2 regions of the Streptomyces sp. NPDC034084 genome follow, and region 1 is predicted to be linked to the other one. Evidence: riboswitches for the same ligand, from Rfam matches in the RefSeq annotation. Region 1 holds a riboswitch; the other holds the start of a gene.
The links. A riboswitch is a leader RNA that binds a small molecule or an ion and turns the genes downstream of it on or off. The one in region 1 is predicted to bind cobalamin.

Region 1 (8,465 bases):
TCGTCGCCCTCGTCGAGGAGGCGAGCGCCACCAAGGCCCCCACCCAGCTCTTCGTGGAGAAGATCGAGCAGCGCTACTCGGTCGGTGTCGTCGTCGCCACCCTGGCCCTCTTCGGCCTGCCCGTCGCCCTCGGCGCCGACCTCACCGGCGCCCTGCTCCGCGCCATGACCTTCATGATCGTCGCCTCGCCCTGCGCGGTGGTCCTCGCCACCATGCCCCCGCTCCTCTCCGCGATCGCGACGGCCGGACGCCACGGCGTCCTCGTCAAGTCGGCCGTCGTCATGGAGCGGCTCGGCGCGGTCGACCGGGTCGCCCTCGACAAGACCGGCACCCTCACCGAGGGGACGCCGAGGGTGACCGCCGTCCACGGCGACGACTCCGCCCTCGCGCTCGCCGCGGCGGCCGAACTGCCCAGTGAGCACCCGCTGGCGCGCGCCGTGGTGGCCGAGGCCCGCGCCCGCGGCCTGGAGATCCCCGAGGCGAGCGACTTCACCGCCGAGCCGGGTCAGGGGGTACGGGCGGTGGTGGGCGGACGCGAGGTGCGGGTCCGACGGGCGCCCGGCGCCCACACCGACACCACCGTCGAGGTCCTCGTCGACGGCGCCCCCGCCGCCGTCCTCCACCTCTCCGACCGGCTCCGCGAAGGCGCCCCCGAGGCGGTCGCCGCCCTCGCCCGGCTCACCGGGGCCGCCCCCGCCCTGCTGACCGGCGACAACGCGGGTGCGGCCGCCCGCATCGCCGCCGAGGCCGGGCTCAGCGACGTGCGCGCCGGCCTCCTCCCGCACGAGAAGGCCGAGACCGTACGGGAGTGGGAGCGGGCGGGCGCCAAGGTGCTGCTCGTCGGCGACGGCGTCAACGACGCACCGGCCCTCGCGGCCGCCCACACCGGCATCGCCATGGGCCGGGCCGGCTCCGACCTCGCCCTGGAGACCGCCGACGCGGTCGTGGTCCGCGACGAACTGCACGCGATCCCGGCCGTCGTGGCCCTCTCCCGCCGCGCCCGGCGCCTTGTCGTCCAGAACCTGGTGATCGCGGGCGTCTGCATCGGCGCTCTCGTCACCTGGGACCTCGCCGGCAACCTGCCGCTCCCCCTGGGCGTCGCGGGCCACGAGGGCTCCACGGTCCTGGTGGGCCTCAACGGGCTGCGGTTGCTGCGGGATTCGGCGTGGCGCCGGACGGCGACGGGCGAGGCGTGATCCGGGGCCCGTACGCGCCGCGCGGTCCGTTACGGGCGAACGGCGCGTCCCCACAACGGGCGGGTGGCGGGTGCCGGCCCGGCGGGGTACCGCACCGCAGGGCCGTCAGTCCTCCGGCCCCAGCTCGGCCAGCGCGCTCGTCAGCCACTCCACCCAGAACCGCTCCAGATCGACCCCGCCCCGCAGGACGAGGTGGCGCAGCAGGTCCGGTTCGGCGCGGCGGCGCTCCGCCGGGAAGTCGCGGGCCTCGATCAGGAGGTACTCGTCCAACTGGGCCTGGTGGAGAGACAGATGGCGCTCCAGCTCGGCCCGGAGCCCCGCCGTTCCGACCATCGCCGCGGCCCGCATCCGCAGCAGCAGGGCGGACCGGAGCGGCTTCGGGTCCTCGGCCCTGCCCACCCAGTCGCTCAGCTCCGCCCGGCCGGCGGGCAGCACCTCGTACTCCTTCTTCTGCCCCCGCGCGGGCACCGGGGCAGGCAGGGCGCGGATGTGCCCCGCCTGCTCCAGTTTCCCGAGCTCGCGGTAGATCTGCTGGTGCGTGGCCGACCAGAAGTAGCCGATCGACTTGTCGAAGCGGCGCGTCAGTTCGAGGCCGGAGGACGGCTTTTCGAGCAGCGCGGTGAGGATCGCGTGCGGGAGGGACATGCTCGCATCCTAGGTTCGGCCGGCCACGGTGATCACGGTGCGGCCGTCACAGGGCGGCGGCGAGGCGGGTCCCCTGGTCGATGGCCCGCTTCGCGTCCAGCTCGGCGGCGACGTCCGCGCCGCCGATGAGGTGCGCGGAGCGGCCCGCCGCGATCAGCTCCTCGTACAGGTCGCGGCGCGGCTCCTGCCCGGCGCAGAGCACGACCGTGTCGACGGGAAGGAGCTGCGCCTCCCCGTCGATCGTGACGTGCAGGCCCGCGTCGTCGATCCGGTCGTACGACACGCCCGCCACCATGGTGACCCCGCGGTGCTTGAGCTCGGTGCGGTGGATCCAGCCGGTCGTCTTGCCTAGGCCGGCGCCGACCTTGGTGCTCTTGCGCTGGAGCAGGTGCACCTGGCGCGGCGGGGCGTTCCGCTCGGGCGCGCGCAGTCCGCCGCGGTTCTCGTACGAGGTGTCGACGCCCCACTGGCGGAAGTACGTCTCGGGGTCCTGGCTCGCGCCCTCGCCGCCGTCCGTGAGGAACTCGGCCACGTCGAAGCCGATGCCTCCCGCGCCGATGATCGCGACCCGGTCCCCGACCGGAGCGCCGTCCCGCAGCACGTCCAGGTAGCTGAGGACGCTCGGGTGGTCCTCACCGGCGATCCCGGGCGTGCGAGGGGTGACGCCGGTCGCGACGACGACCTCGTCGTAGCCGTCCAGGTCGGCGGCGGAGACGTACGTGTTCAGGCGGACGTCGATGCCGCGCTCGGCGAGCTGCACGCGGAAGTAGCGCAGCGTCTCGTCGAACTCCTCCTTGCCCGGTACCCGCTTGGCGATGTTCAGCTGGCCGCCGATCTCGGCGGCGGCGTCGAAGAGGGTGACGGCGTGGCCGCGCTCGGCCGCCGACACCGCGCACGCGAGTCCGGCCGGGCCCGCGCCGACGACGGCGACGCGCTTGGCGAGGCGGGTGGGGGAGAGGACCAGCTCGGTCTCGTGGCAGGCGCGCGGGTTGACCAGGCAGGAGGTGATCTTCAGGTTGAAGGTGTGGTCCAGGCAGGCCTGGTTGCAGCCGATGCAGGTGTTGATGGTGTCCGCGCGGCCGGCCGTCGCCTTGGCGACGAAGGCGGGGTCGGCGAGGAAGGGGCGGGCCAGTGAGACCAGGTCGGCGCGGCCGTCGGCCAGGATCTCCTCGGCGACCTCGGGGGTGTTGATGCGGTTGGAGGTGACGAGCGGCACGGAGACCGCGCCCATCAGCTTCTTCGTCACCCAGGTGTAGGCGCCGCGCGGCACGGAGGTGGCGATGGTGGGGATGCGCGCCTCGTGCCAGCCGATGCCGGTGTTGATGATGGTCGCGCCCGCGGCCTCGATCTCCTTGGCCAGCTGGACGACCTCCTCCAGGGTGGAGCCGCCGGGGACGAGGTCCAGCATGGAGAGGCGGTAGACGAGGATGAAGTCCTCGCCGACGCGCTCGCGGATGCGGCGGACGATCTCCAGCGGGAAGCGGACCCGGTTCTCGTACGAGCCGCCCCAGCGGTCGGTGCGCCGGTTGGTGGCGGCGGCGATGAACTCGTTGATGAGGTAGCCCTCGGAGCCCATGACCTCGACGCCGTCGTACCCGGCCTCCTTGGCCAGCTCGGCGCAGCGCGCGTAGTCCTCGACGGTCTGCTCGACCTCGGCGTCGGTCAGCTCGTTCGGTACGAAGGGGCTGATGGGCGCCTTGATCGGGCTGGGGCCGACGAGACCGGGGTGGTAGGCGTACCGGCCGAAGTGCAGGATCTGCATCGCGATCCGGCCCCCCTCGGCATGCACGGCGTCGGTGATCAGCCGGTGCTCGGCGACCTCCTCAGCCGTGGTGAGCTTGGCCCCGCCGTCCCAGGGGCGGCCGGCCTCGTTGGGCGCGATGCCGCCGGTGACGATGAGCCCCACGCCGCCCCGGGCCCGCTCCGCGTAGAAGGCGGCCATGCGCTCGAAGCCGTGCTCCGTCTCCTCCAGGCCGACGTGCATCGAGCCCATGATCACCCGGTTGGGCAGGGTGGTGAACCCGAGGTCGAGCGGGCTCAGCAGGTGCGGGTACGGGGTCATGGGGGGCGCCTCCTCGCGCAGGGGTCGTCGACCCCAGTTGTAGGCGACCCCGCGCGCCTTCTGCAACTAGTTGCAGAAGAATCCGGGAGTGATGTCTACTACTCGGTAGCCGCCAAGTGTGCCGTGATCCACGCGTCCAGGTCCTCCGGTGTCCGGGGCTCCGCCGCGTCCGCGCCCAGCAGGCCGTGGGTGCGCAGGAGCCGTGCCACGGCCGTGCCCCAGGGCCGGCGCAGGCGGGCCGCGGCCAGCAGGGCGTCGTCCGCGAGGAGCTCCGCGACGGGGCCGGTGCGCAGCCCGGCGGGGGAGAGCACCGCCGCCTCGTCCGCCCAGCGCAGCGCCAGGTCCACGTCGTGCGTCGCCATCACCACCGTCGTCCCGGCCTCCCGGAGCCGCTCCAGGGCGTCGAGCAGCCGCTCCTGCCCGTGCGGGTCGAGCCCGGCCGTCGGCTCGTCCATGATCAGCACCCGGGGACGCATCGCGACGGCGCCCGCGATCGCGGCCCGCTTCCGCTGCCCGTACGACAGCAGATGCGTCGGCCGGTCCTCCAGAGCGACGATGTCCAGCGCCTCCAGGGCCTCCCGCACCCGGAGCCGTACCTCCTCCTCGGGCAGCCCCAGGTTCATCGGACCGAACGACACGTCCTGGCCGACGGAGGCGGCGAACAGCTGGTCGTCCGGGTCCTGCACGACCAGCTGAACCGTGGTCCGCAGCCGGGTCAGCCCCTTCCGGTCGTACGTCACCTCGGTCCCGTCCAGGAGCAGCGACCCGCTCCCGCACCGCAGCCCCCCGCTGAGGAGCCGCAGCAGCGTCGTCTTGCCGCTGCCGTTGCGGCCGAGGAGCGCGATCGCACGCCCCTCCGCCACCGCGAAGTCCACGCCCGACAGGACCGCGGGCCCGTCCTCGTAGGCGAAACCCGCCTTCACCAGCTCCACGACGGCGGCAGGAGGCGTCGGAGACGTCACGGAAGGAACCTTTCCAATACGAGGGTGAGGGCGACGAGCCCCGCGAGGAGCACGCCCGTCGCCGCGAGGAACCGCCGGGAGACGGGGCAGGCGGGCACCAGAACGCGCAGCGTCCCGTCGTAACCGCGCCCGGCGAGGCCCGACTGCAGCCGTTGCGCCCGGTCGAAGGCCCGGACGAACGTCGTCGCGCCGAGCCCGGCCAGTGAACGCCAGGTCGCGGCCCGGGTCGTGTGCCCGAGCCGCGCCGCCTGCGCCTGCCGGATCTTCGTCAGGGCGTCGAGCAGCAGGAAGATGATCCGGTACATCACGAGCGCCACGTCCACCACGGGCGCCGGCACCCCCGCCCGGACGAGCCGGGGCAGGACGTCGGACACCGGCGTCGTGAACGCGAAGAGCAGCACCCCGAGCGAGGCCGAGGCGGTGCGAAGCAGCAGCTCGCCCGCCTGCACGGGCCCGCCTGGCGCGAGCGCGACGATCCCCCGGGGGCCTCCCACCTCGAAGAGCAGCGGAACGGCCCCGGTCACACAGAAGCCGAGCGGGATGCGAAACGCGCGCCACAGCTGCCGGCCCGGCACACCGGCCGGACCGAGCAGCACCGCGAGCGTGGCCGCCGCCACGAGCACCGCGCCGGGCCACGGGGGCAGCCCCACCGCGCACAGCGTCAGACCGAAGCCGAGGAGGGCCTTCTCCACGGGGTGGCGGCGGCGCCAGCGGCTGCTGTGCGCCGCCGCGTCGATCGGCAGCATCGGCGCTACGCGTCCGAACCGTCGACCGGGGAGGAAACGCCCGCGCCGACGGCACCAGTGCCGGGCGCACCGGCGCCCGGTCCGCCGCTCGCGGTTGCCGGGCCGTCATCGTCGGTGGGGTCGCCCACCGCCTCAGCCTTCGTCCCCGCCGCCTGGGCGGCCTCGGCCCCGACGGTCCCGCCCACGACGGCCCCGCCCCCGGCCTCGGCCGCGGCCCGCGCCGCGCCCTGGCGGCGGCCGCGGCGCAGGCCGAAGTAGTACGCGAGCACGCCGGCGCCGATCGCCGCCTGGAGGGCGAAGAGCGCCGACTCGATCTCGCCGGACGGCGGCTCGTACAGCGGGCTGAACCACGGCTCGTAGTCCGGCTGGAGTTCCGTGATCGCGGTCTCCGCCTCGCCGTCGGAACCGGCGAACGGCTGCTCCTTGTGGTCGCCGAGGCCGAGCGCGAGCGGCAGGACCGCGAGCGCGGCGACGACGAGCAGCAGCAGGGTGTTGATCTTCGCGTTACGGCTCATCGCGCCGCCGCCTCCTCGTGCTGTTCCCGCCGCGCCGGAGCGAGCACGCCCAGCCGGGTCAGCTCGCCCTTGCTGGACTGCGTGAGCAGCCGCATCACGAGCACCGTGAGGAGACCCTCGCTCACCGCCAGCGGAATCTGGGTCACGGCGAAGATCCCGCCGAACTTGGCGAGCGCGCCGGGCACACCGCTGCCGGGGTCGGGGAACGCCAGGGCCAGCTGCACGCTGGTGACGCAGTACGTCGACAGGTCGGCGACGAACGCGCCGAAGAAGACGGCCACCATCAGCGGCGCACCGAACCGCCGCAGCAGCCGGTACGTCCCGTACCCCGCCCACGGCCCGACGATCGCCATCGAGAAGGCGTTGGCGCCGAGCGTGGTCAGCCCGCCGTGCGCGAGCAGCAGGGCCTGGAAGAGGAGGGTGATCGTCCCCAGGACGGCCATGATCGGCGGCCGGAAGAGGATCGCGCCCAGACCCGTACCGGTCGGATGGGAACAACTACCCGTCACGGACGGCAGCTTGAGCGCCGACAGGACGAAGGTGAAGGCGCCGGAGGCACCGAGCAACAGGGTGGATTCGGGATTCGACCGTACCTCGCGGGTCAGCGCGCGTACCCCGTGGACGACGAACGGAGCGGCCGCGACGCTCCAGGCTGCGGCGTGCACAGGGGGCAGATACCCCTCGGCTATATGCATGATCGGGAGACCCTCTCCAGCACCTCGTGGATGGACAACGCACCCTGGCCGGTCTCCTGGCTGACGGTCATACGGCCCGACTCCGCCTTCCCACACCGCCGCGGTCTCCCGCGCCGGTCCAGTGGCTTCCCCGAGGTGTTCCCCCCGGGGGTGGAGCCGGACCTCCCGATCACAGTGGCGAGGGCCGCACCGGTACCGCACCGGTTTCCCGTACACCAAGGCCCTGCGACATTAGTGTGTTGACCTGCTGGATCACAACACGGTCGCCACGCGGCGCGCCCCGATGATCACTCCACGCACTCGTGCGGCGCGCTCACTCCTTGCGGTAGGAGTACGCCTCCGAGGCCGCCGCCGCCACCGCGTCGAGGTCGCCGCCGGCGCTCGCCGTCACCAGCGCGGCGACCGCGCCCTCGACGAACGGCGCGTCCACGAGACGGGAGCCCGCGGGCAGTTCGTCACCCTCGGCGAGGAGCGCCTTCACGGTGAGGACCGCGCTGCCCAGGTCGACGAGGAGCGCCACCCCGGCGCCCCGGTCGACGGCCTCCGCCGCCGCGCGGATCAGCTCGGAACTCGTCCCGAGCCCGCCGTCCGGCGTCCCGCCCGCGGGCAGGACCGGCGCGAGGTCGCCGACGCCCGCGAGGCCGCGGGCGAGCTCGGCCACGGCCGTCGCGACCGCCGCGCTGTGCGAGACGAGGACGATGCCGACGGGCGCCGAGTCGGCTGCCAACGGCTCCGGGGCCCCGGCGGCTCCGGCCGCGGGGCTCATCGCGCCCCCTCCGCGCGCGCGGTCACGGCGAGCGCCGCGAACAGCAGCGCCGACGACGTCGCCCCCGGATCCTGGTGCCCGATCGACCGCTTCCCGAGATAACTGGCCCTCCCCTTGCGCGCCTGGAGGGGTACGGTTCCGAGGGCGCCCTCCTCGGCGGCGGCGCGGGCCGCCTCGTACGAGCTCCGCAGCCCCTCCACGCCGGGCACGAGGGCGTCGAGCATCGTCTTGTCGCCCACCTGGGCACCGCCCAGCTGCGACACGGCGGTCACCCCGGCACCGAGCGCCTCCGCCAACCGGTGCCGGGTGACCTCCGCGTCCTCGCCCAGGGCCTTGCCGGTGCGCCGCAGCAGCGTCCCGTACAGCGGTCCCGAAGCGCCGCCGACGGTGGAGATGAGCTGCCGTCCGGCGGCGGTCAGCACCGCGCCCGGAGTCGCCGGAGGCTCCTTCGCCAGGACCTCCGTCACGGCGGCGAACCCCCGCTTGAGATTGGCCCCGTGGTCGGCGTCGCCGATCGCCGAGTCCAGCTCGGTGAGCCGCTCCGCCTCCCGGTCGACGTCCACGGCCACCGCGGCCAGCCAGCGCACCAGGAACCCGGCGCCGATCGTCTCCGTCATGTCGCTCCCTTCCCCTCGTCCTCTCCCGGCTCACCGGCCCCAGCGCAGCGCGGGCGTCTGGACCGGGGCGTCCCACAGGCGCAGCAGCTCCTCGTCGACCTCGCACAGGGTCACCGAGCAGCCGGCCATGTCGAGCGAGGTCACGTAGTTCCCGACCAGTGTGCGGGCCACCGGCACCCCCCGCTCGCCGAGGACCCGCTGCACCTCGGCGTTGAACCCGTACAGCTCCAGGAGCGGGGTCCCGCCCATGCCGTTCACCAG
Region 2 (8,465 bases), on a different contig from region 1:
CCGGATTCATCGGCGGCCGGGTGGCGGCGAAGGCCGCGGCCGCGCCGGAGCCCGGCCTCGTACGGCTGCTCTCCCGCCGCCCGCTCACCCCACCGGCCGGTCCAGGGGCCCGTGCGGACATCGAGATCGCCCCGGGGGACCTCCGCGACCCCGCCTCGCTCCGCCGCGCCTGCGAGGGCGTCGACGTACTGATCCACTGCGCCTCGGCGATCGGCGCGGACGAGGAGACGGCCCGCGCGGTCAACGACGCCGGGACCCGCGCCCTGGTCGACGCGGCCGTACGCGCCGGGGTGAGCCGGATCGTCTCCCTCAGCACCGCCTCCGTCCACGGCCGCGGCCCCTTCCGGGCGGCGGCCCCCGGCACCCTGCCCCTCGCCCCGGGCTCGGCGACCAGCCGCACCCGCGCGGCGGGGGAGCGGCACGTCATGGACGCCGGCGGGACGGTACTGCGGCCCCACCTCGTGTACGGCACGGGCGACCGGCAGCTGATGCCCAGTCTCGTCCGGCTGCTCGCCGCGCTGCCCGGCCCGCTCGACGGGGGCTCCTCGCTGCATTCCCTGATCGACGTCGAGAGCCTGGCGGGCGCCCTGTTCGGCGCGGCGCTCTCGCCGGCGACCCGGCCGGGTCCGTACCACGTCGACCACCCCGAGCCCGTGCCGGTGGCGGAGCTGCTCGCGGCCGCCGAGCAGTTGGTCGGCGGTGCGGCGGACCGGCCCCGCGAGCCGGTGGTGGACATCGCCGGAGCCCGTGCGCTGCTGGCGGACCTTCCCTTCGCGCAACACCACCTCGACATGCTCGCGACCGACCACTGGTTCGCCGACGAGCGACCCTGGCGGGACCTGGGCTGTGACCCGGGGCCGGGCTTCAGGGCGGGCTTCGCCGGCCACCTGGCGTGGTACCGGGATCTCCTCGGCCGCTCCTGACGGCTTGCCCGCCCGGCCCGCCCGCCCGGCCGGATCCCCGCCCGCAGTCAGCCGAGGAGCGCGGTCACGGCCTGACTGCCCGCCGGGTCGAGCCCGGCGAGGGCCTCCGGGCCCGCCAGTGTCGGAAGCAGTGTGCCCCACAGGCCCGTGACGGTCCGGGGGGACAGCCATTCGCCGTTGTCCCTGCCGAGGGCCTCCAGGCCGATGGTGGCGGCCACGACCGTGCGGGCGAGGTCCTGCCGGCGCCCGGCACCGACGGCGAGCAGTCCCTCGTCGGCCGCCTCCGCGAGCCGCTGCTGCACACAGCTCTGCCACTCCTGGCGCAGAGTGAGATCCGTACGGGAGTCACCGGCGCAGCTGAGCCGGAATCCGGCGCGGACGACGACGTCCTCGCGGACCAGTCGGGCCAGCGCGTGCGAGGTGTCGACGAGGTTCTGCAGGGCGTTCGACACCTGTCCGTACACGAGGCGGGCGGCCCGGCGCAGGGTGCTGCGGGCCTCGTCCTCGACGGCGCCGGCGACGGCCGCCTTGTTCTCGAAGTGGAAGTGGAGCGCGCCGGGGCTCACGCCCGCTCCCGAGCTGATGGCGGACAGCGTGGCCAGGGCGTAACCGTGCCGGTCGAACTCCCCGGCCGCCGACCTGATCAGCGCGTCACGGGTGCGTGCAGCCCGCTCTTGTTTGGTCACCGATGGCTCCACGACTGTAAACCGACTGCTCGGTATTGTACGAGCGGAGGCCGCGCCTCGGTGCGCCGGCGTCGGGCCTCGACCGCGCGCTCCGGCAGGCCGAGGAGTCGGTGCGGCGCCCCGGCAGGTTCACGGCGGATCGCTTACCAGGGCGGCCGCGCCCGACCCGTGAGGAAAAGGGCGAGGCCCGCTGTCGGACACGGGGGATCTCCGACAGCAGGCCTCTGTTGAATATTCTACGAGATCGTCGGGAGTGGTTCGCCCCCCGCCGAGTACCTCCGCGGGACGCCGGTGGCGAAGGGTGCCCGGAAGGGGTACATCTCCCCTGAGACGCGGACACGGCCGCCGCCCGGCGCCGGGCACCCTCGACCGCGTCGCCGGTGACGACGAGGAGGTCGCGGTGGACGGCAGAAGCACAGGGTTCGTGCATTCCTTCAATCGTCTCGGCGGGTACGGCTTCGTCGTCCCCGTGGGCTCCGAGGAACAGGTGTACTTCAGCGCCGAGGACATCGAGGGCGAGGAGCGAACGGTCTCCGAGGGCCAGCAGATCTCCTTCGTCCTGGTCCTCGGCGAGGGCCGCTTCGAGGCGAAGGAACTGCGTCTCTGACACCGGCCGGGCCCCGGGGCGCGGCCGGCGCCCGGTGGTACTGTGCCGAGGCCAGTCGCACCTTTGTACGCACCTGAACGGGTACGTCCACGGGTCAGGGAATCCGGTGGGAGACCGGAACTGACGCGCAGCGGTGAGGGCGACGGGCGGAGCATCGGCCACTGGGCGGCACGACGGGCCCGGGAAGGCGCTCCGTCCGGCTGACCCCGAGTCCGAAGACCTGCTGGCGGCCCCGGCGGCACGCCGTCGTCCGGGGAGGACCGTACGACAGGCTCCGCGTATGAGCCGTGGCCGCAGAGGAAGTTCCCGTGCCGCTCGCACACCCCGTCCGCTCCGCCGTGCTCACCCTGGCCGGCGCCCTGCTCCTCACCACGACGGCGACCGGCTGCGGCGGTGGGCCCGCCGACGCGCCGGGGAAGGGCGCGGCCGCCCGGGCCGGGTCCCCGGAGTCCGGCTTCCCGGTGATCCTCGACGACGACTGCGGACGGCCGGTCCGGGTCGACCGCGCCCCGCGACGGGCCGTCGCCCTCGACCAGGGAGCGGCGGAGATCATGCTCTCCCTCGGCCTCGCCGACCGCATGGTGGGCACCGCCACCTGGACGGACCCGGTGCTCAAGGGCCTGGAGAAGGAGAACGCGAAGGTGCCCCGCCTCGCCGACCGCTACCCCTCCTTCGAGAAGGTCCTCGACGCCGAACCCGACTTCGCGGCCGCCTCCTTCGCGTACACCCTCGGCAAGGGCGGGGTGGCGCCCCGCGAGCGCTTCGAGCAGCTCGGCGTCCCCACCTACCTCTCGCCCACCGACTGCGTCGGCAAGGACAACGGCGGTGACGGCGACGGCGTCCGCACCCGGCCCCTCACCATGGACACGGTCTACGGCGAGATCCGAGACCTGGCCCGGGTGTTCGCGGTCCCCGAGCGGGGCGAGAAGCTCGTCGCCGGGCTCAAGGCCCGGGTGGCGAAGGCCACGGCGGCGGCCGACGTCACGGGCGCCACCGTCCTCTACTGGTTCTCGGACTCCAAGTCGCCGTACATGGCCGGCTGTTGCGGTGCGCCCGGGATCGTCAGCCACGCGCTCGGGGTGAAGAACGTCTTCGACGACACCCGTGAGGAGTGGCCCCAGATCAACTGGGAGACCGTCGCGGACCGCGACCCCGACGTCCTCGTGCTCGGCGATCTGACCCGCCGCTCGCAGTCGGCCGAGAGTGCCGCGAAGAAGATCGAGTTCCTGGAGTCCGACCCCGTCACCCGGAACATGACGGCGGTACGGCGCAAGCGGTACGTCCTGCTCAGCGGCCAGGCGATGAACCCCACCCTCCGTACCGTCGAGGGCGTCGAGAAGGTGGCGGCCGCGCTCCGCGCGTACGGTCTCGCGAAGTGACGGCAGGTGAGGGCGCGTCCCGCGAGGTGGTGGTACGCGCCGGTGTCACGGTGCTGCTGTGGGCGGCGGCCGGGCTCGCGCTCCTCTGTCTGTCGGTGGCCGTGGCCATCACCATCGGCCCGGCGGACCTCGGGGTCGGCGAGGTCGGGTCCGTGGTCGCCGCCCACCTCGGCGGCGGCGCCTCGGACCTCTCGCCGATCCGCGACGGGATCGTCTGGGACCTGCGACTGCCCCGTACCCTCCTCGCCGCCGTCTGCGGCGCCGGACTCGCCGTCTGCGGTGCGGTGATGCAGTCGCTCCTGCGCAACCCGCTCGCCGACCCCTTCGTCCTGGGCGTCTCCTCCGGCGCCTCGACCGGCGCCGTCGCGGTCGTCGTCCTCGGCGTCGGCGGAGGCGTCCTCTCCGTCACCGGCGGGGCGTTCCTGGGGGCGGTGGTCTCCTTCGCGCTGGTCCTGCTGCTCAGCCACACCCTCGGCGGCTCGACGGACCGGGTGGTGCTCGCGGGCGTCGCCGCGATGCAGCTCTTCTCCGCCCTCACCTCCTTCGTCGTGATGACCGCCGCCGACGCCGAGACGACCCGGGGCGTGCTCTTCTGGCTGCTCGGCTCGCTCTCCGGGGCGGGCTGGAGCGAGGTGTGGGTGTGCCTCGCCGTCCTCGCGGCGGCCCTGCTGATCTGCGGCGGGTACGGAAGGACCCTGGACGCCTTCGCGTTCGGGGAGGAGGCCGCCTCCGCGCTCGGCGTCGCCGTGGCGCGGACCCGGCTCGTCCTGCTCTGCGTCACCGCCCTCCTGACGGCCGCCCTGGTCTCGGCCGCCGGAGCGATCGGCTTCGTCGGGCTCGTCCTGCCGCACGCCGCCCGCGCCCTCGCGGGACCCGGCCACGTCCGCCTCCTGCCGGTCACCGCCCTGGCCGGGGCGGTGTTCCTCGTCTGGGCCGACACCCTCGCCCGCACGGTCCTCGACCCGCAGGAGGTGCCGGTGGGCGTGGTGACCTCGCTGATCGGCGTACCGGCCTTCGTCCTCGTCCTGTACCGCACCAGGAGCACCCGATGACCGCCACCGCCGGCAGGGTCGCGGACACGGGCGCCGACGCGGGCACGCGCGCCGGCCTCCGCGCCGAGCGGGTCTCGCGCACGGCCGGCGGCACCCTCGTCCTCGACGGCGTCAGCCTCACGCTCGCCCCCGGCACCGTCACCGGCCTGCTCGGGCCCAACGGGTCGGGCAAGTCCACCCTCCTCCGCCTCCTCGCCGGCGTCCTCACCCCCGACTCCGGGGTCGTCACCCTCGACGGCGACCCGCTCGGCGGGCTCGGCCGGCGCACGGTCGCCCGGCGCCTCGCCACGGTGGAGCAGCAGGCCGACACCCAGACCGACCTGACGGTCGCCGACGTCGTACGCCTCGGCCGCGTCCCGCACCGCAGGGCCTGGGCCCCGCCATCGGCTGCGGACGAGGCCGCCGTCCGCACGGCCCTCGCCCGGACAGGGCTCACCGACCGCGCCCGGCAGCCCTGGCGCACCCTCTCCGGCGGCGAACGCCAGCGCGTGCAGATCGCCCGCGCCCTCGCCCAGGAACCGCGCGAACTCCTCCTCGACGAACCCACCAACCACCTCGACATCCAGCACCAGCTCGACCTCCTCGCCCTCGTCGCCGGCCTCCGCCTCACCGCCGTCGTCGCCCTGCACGACCTCAACCTCGCGGCGATGTACTGCGACCGGCTCGTGGTCCTCGCACGGGGCCGGGTGGTGGCGGGCGGCACCCCGGACGAGGTCCTCACCGAGGAGCTCATCGCCGAGGTCTACGGGGTCCGCAGCGCCGTGACCCGGCCCGGCCCCGACGGGCGCCCGCACATCCGCTTCCTCGGTACGGTGGGCCCATGTCCGAGCCCCTAGACTCCGCAGCCGCCCGTCCGCACGGGCGGACCCCGGGGGCGCGTGAACTCGCGGCGGCGGCCGAGGTGTTCGGTCTGCTCTCCGACCCCACCAGGCTCCATCTGGTGTGGCTGCTCACCCGGGGAGAGGCCGATGTCACCGCCCTGACGGAGGCGTGCGGGGCCGCGCGCCCGGCGGTCAGCCAGCACCTCGCCAAGCTGCGCCTCGGCGGGCTCGTCCAGACCCGCAAGGACGGCCGCCGGGTCGTGTACGCGATGCCGGACGGCCATCTGAAGCGCCTGGTCGTCGAGGCCGTCAGCCGGGCCGACCACCAGGTGACCGGAGAGCCCTGGCACGACTGACGCGCAGGCGCCCCCTTCCGTGTGAACATGTGCGCACTCATGCACATGTCGGTTACGGTGAAGGCTCAGCCGTCCGCCGTGGCCGTCCCGGGGGCACCCTCATGCCGTCCGTCCTGCGCAACCGCACCTACCGGCGCCTCCTCGGCGCCCAGGTCGTCGCCCTCGCTGGCACCGGCCTGGCGACCATCGCCCTCAGCCTCCTCGCGTACGACCTCGCCGGGGCCGACGCCACCGCCGTGCTCGGCACCGTCCTCGCCCTCAAGATGGCCGCGTACGTCGGGATCGCCCCGCTCGCCGGAGCGCTCGCCGACCGCGTGCCCCGGCGCGTGCTGCTCGTCTCGATGGACCTGGCGCGGGCGACGGTCGCGCTCACCCTGCCGTTCGTCACGCGGGTGTGGCAGGTGTACGTCCTGATCCTCCTGCTCCAGGCCGCCTCCGCCGCCTTCACCCCGGCCTTCCAGGCCACGATCCCGCAGGTGCTGCCCGGCGAGCGTGACTACACCAGAGCCCTCTCGCTCTCCCGGCTCGCCTACGACCTGGAGAGCCTGGCCAGCCCCGTACTGGCCGCCGCGCTGCTCACCGTCGTCCCGTACTCCTGGCTCTTCGCCGGCACCGCCGCCGGGTTCCTCTGCTCCGCCCTCCTCGTCCGGACGACCGCCCTGCCGGCCCCGCACGGACCCGAAGCGGGAGCGGGCGGGACCGGTACCGGACGCCGCTACGCCACGGTGGCCTTCGGCGTCCGGCTGCTCCTCGCGACCCCGCGCCTGCGCGCCCTCCTCGCCCTCGACCTCGCCGTCGCGGCGGCCGGGGCCGTCGTCCTCGTCGACACCGTGCTCCTGGTCCGCGACACCCTCGGCCGCCCTGCCGGCGACGTCCCGCTCGCCCTGAGCGCGTACGGGGCCGGGTCCATGGCCGTGGCGCTGCTGCTGCCGCGCCTCCTGAGCCGCGCCGACGACCGCGCCGTCATGATGCGGGCCGCCTTCGTCCTGCCCGGGGCACTCGCGCTCCTCGCCCTCGCTCTCACGGTCGCGTCCGGCGCCTGGTCCTGGCCCGCGCTGCTCGCGCTCTGGCTGGTGGCCGGCGCGGCCGGCTCGGCGGTCCTCACCCCCGGCGGCCGGGTGGTGCGCCGCTCGGCCGCCGACGGCGACCTGCCGGCCGCCTTCGCGGCCCGGTTCTCCCTCTCGCACGCCTGCTGGCTGCTCACCTATCCGCTCGCCGGCGGCCTCGCCGCGTGGGCGGGACCCGCCGTCCCGGCGGCCGCGCTCGCCGCCCTCGCCCTCCTCGGGGCCGTGGGCGCGGCGCGCCTCTGGCCCCGCGAGGACCCGGCCGAGCTGGACCACGCCCACCCCGAACTCCCTTCCGGGCACCCGCATTTGGCAGGAGCGGGGCGTCGCCACGCGCACGCGTTCCACATCGACGCCCTGCACCGGCGGTGGCCACCGGCGGCGGGCCGACCCGGTGGCCGCGTCTCCGGCCGGTCCCGGACCATGTCCGGACCGTAGGCGCCGCCGGCCGCCGGGGCGCTCATGCCGATGCCGTACGGGAGGGGCCGGGCGATCACGCGGCTCGGCCCCGGGTCCGGCACCCGGGCGGCGGCGTTGCGCGAGGGGGAGACGGGCGTGTCGGGCCGCTGCCCGGGGCCGGGCGGGTGGTTACGTGGCCCGCGGGCAAGGGGCGGCCGGAGTTCCCTCGCTCCCGGACACCGAATCCCGCGAACAGGCGGCTCGGACCCGGACCCGGACCCAGGAGGAGAACGCGATGCGGATCCATGTGACGAGTGTCTTCGTCGACGACCAGGACAAGGCCCTCCGCTTCTACACGGAGAAGCTGGGCTTCGTGAAGAAGACGGAGGTCCCCCTCGGTGACTACCGCTGGCTGACCGTCGTCCCGCCCGAGGACCCCGACGGCACCGAACTGCTCCTGGAGCCCGACGCGCACCCCGCCGCCAAGGCGTACACGCGTGCCCTGCTCGCGGACGGCATCCCGGTCACCTCCTTCGCCGTGGACGACGTCCGCGCCGAGTACGAGCGGCTGACCGGCCTCGGGGTCCGCTTCACCCAGGAACCGACGGAGGCGGGCCCGGTCACCATCGCGGTCCTGGACGACACCTGCGGCAACCTGATCCAGATCGTCCAGCTGCCCTGAACCACACCGTCGGACTCCGGGGCCGCCCGGACGTCAGTAGACGTCCCGTACGTAGCGCTTGTCGGCGGCGAGCCTTCTGACGTACGCGGCGGCCTCGTCGGCGTCCATGCCGCCATGGGCGGCGATGACGTCCCTCAGGGCCCGGTCGACGTCCTTGGCCATGCGCTCCGCGTCGCCGCACACGTAGAAGTGGGCGCCGTCCCGGAGCCACTGCCACAGCCGGGCGCCGTTCTCCCGCATCCGGTCCTGGACGTACACCTTGTTCCGCTGGTCGCGCGAGAAGGCGAGGTCGAGACGGTCGAGGTGCCCGGAGTCCAGGTACGCCTCCAGCTCCCGGCGGTGGTAGAAGTCGGTGGCCTCGCGCTGCTCGCCGAAGAAGAGCCAGTTGGGGGCCGAATGGCCGCGGGCCAGCCGGTCCTGGAGGAAGCCGATGAACGGGGCCACGCCCGTGCCGGGGCCGACCATGACCATCGGCGTCGCGGGGTCGGCGGGCGGC

Region 2: another riboswitch for cobalamin. It lies ahead of ACZ51I_RS10920 (ABC transporter substrate-binding protein); the one in region 1 lies ahead of ACZ51I_RS12785 (energy-coupling factor ABC transporter permease).

What each region holds. Positions count from the first base shown of each region.
Region 1 covers NZ_JBVISK010000003.1:399,289-407,753, forward strand. Annotated here, with positions in the region: gene ACZ51I_RS12755 (heavy metal translocating P-type ATPase) at 1-1,196, shown strand, start outside; gene ACZ51I_RS12760 (PadR family transcriptional regulator) at 1,302-1,841, opposite strand; gene ACZ51I_RS12765 (NADPH-dependent 2,4-dienoyl-CoA reductase) at 1,888-3,903, opposite strand; gene ACZ51I_RS12770 (ATP-binding cassette domain-containing protein) at 4,002-4,865, opposite strand; gene cbiQ (cobalt ECF transporter T component CbiQ) at 4,862-5,611, opposite strand; gene ACZ51I_RS12780 (energy-coupling factor ABC transporter substrate-binding protein) at 5,617-6,126, opposite strand; gene ACZ51I_RS12785 (energy-coupling factor ABC transporter permease) at 6,123-6,821, opposite strand; cobalamin riboswitch at 6,851-7,056, opposite strand; gene ACZ51I_RS12790 (PTS-dependent dihydroxyacetone kinase phosphotransferase subunit DhaM) at 7,135-7,587, opposite strand; gene dhaL (dihydroxyacetone kinase subunit DhaL) at 7,584-8,204, opposite strand; gene dhaK (dihydroxyacetone kinase subunit DhaK) at 8,235-8,465, opposite strand, start outside.
Region 2 covers NZ_JBVISK010000002.1:1,194,840-1,203,304, reverse strand. Annotated here, with positions in the region: gene ACZ51I_RS10935 (NAD-dependent epimerase/dehydratase family protein) at 1-923, shown strand, start outside; gene ACZ51I_RS10930 (ScbR family autoregulator-binding transcription factor) at 971-1,609, opposite strand; gene ACZ51I_RS10925 (cold shock domain-containing protein) at 2,034-2,216, shown strand; cobalamin riboswitch at 2,267-2,444, shown strand; gene ACZ51I_RS10920 (ABC transporter substrate-binding protein) at 2,525-3,595, shown strand; gene ACZ51I_RS10915 (FecCD family ABC transporter permease) at 3,592-4,647, shown strand; gene ACZ51I_RS10910 (ABC transporter ATP-binding protein) at 4,644-5,483, shown strand; gene ACZ51I_RS10905 (ArsR/SmtB family transcription factor) at 5,468-5,824, shown strand; gene ACZ51I_RS10900 (MFS transporter) at 5,926-7,326, shown strand; gene ACZ51I_RS10895 (VOC family protein) at 7,583-7,969, shown strand; gene ACZ51I_RS10890 (molybdopterin-dependent oxidoreductase) at 8,003-8,465, opposite strand, start outside.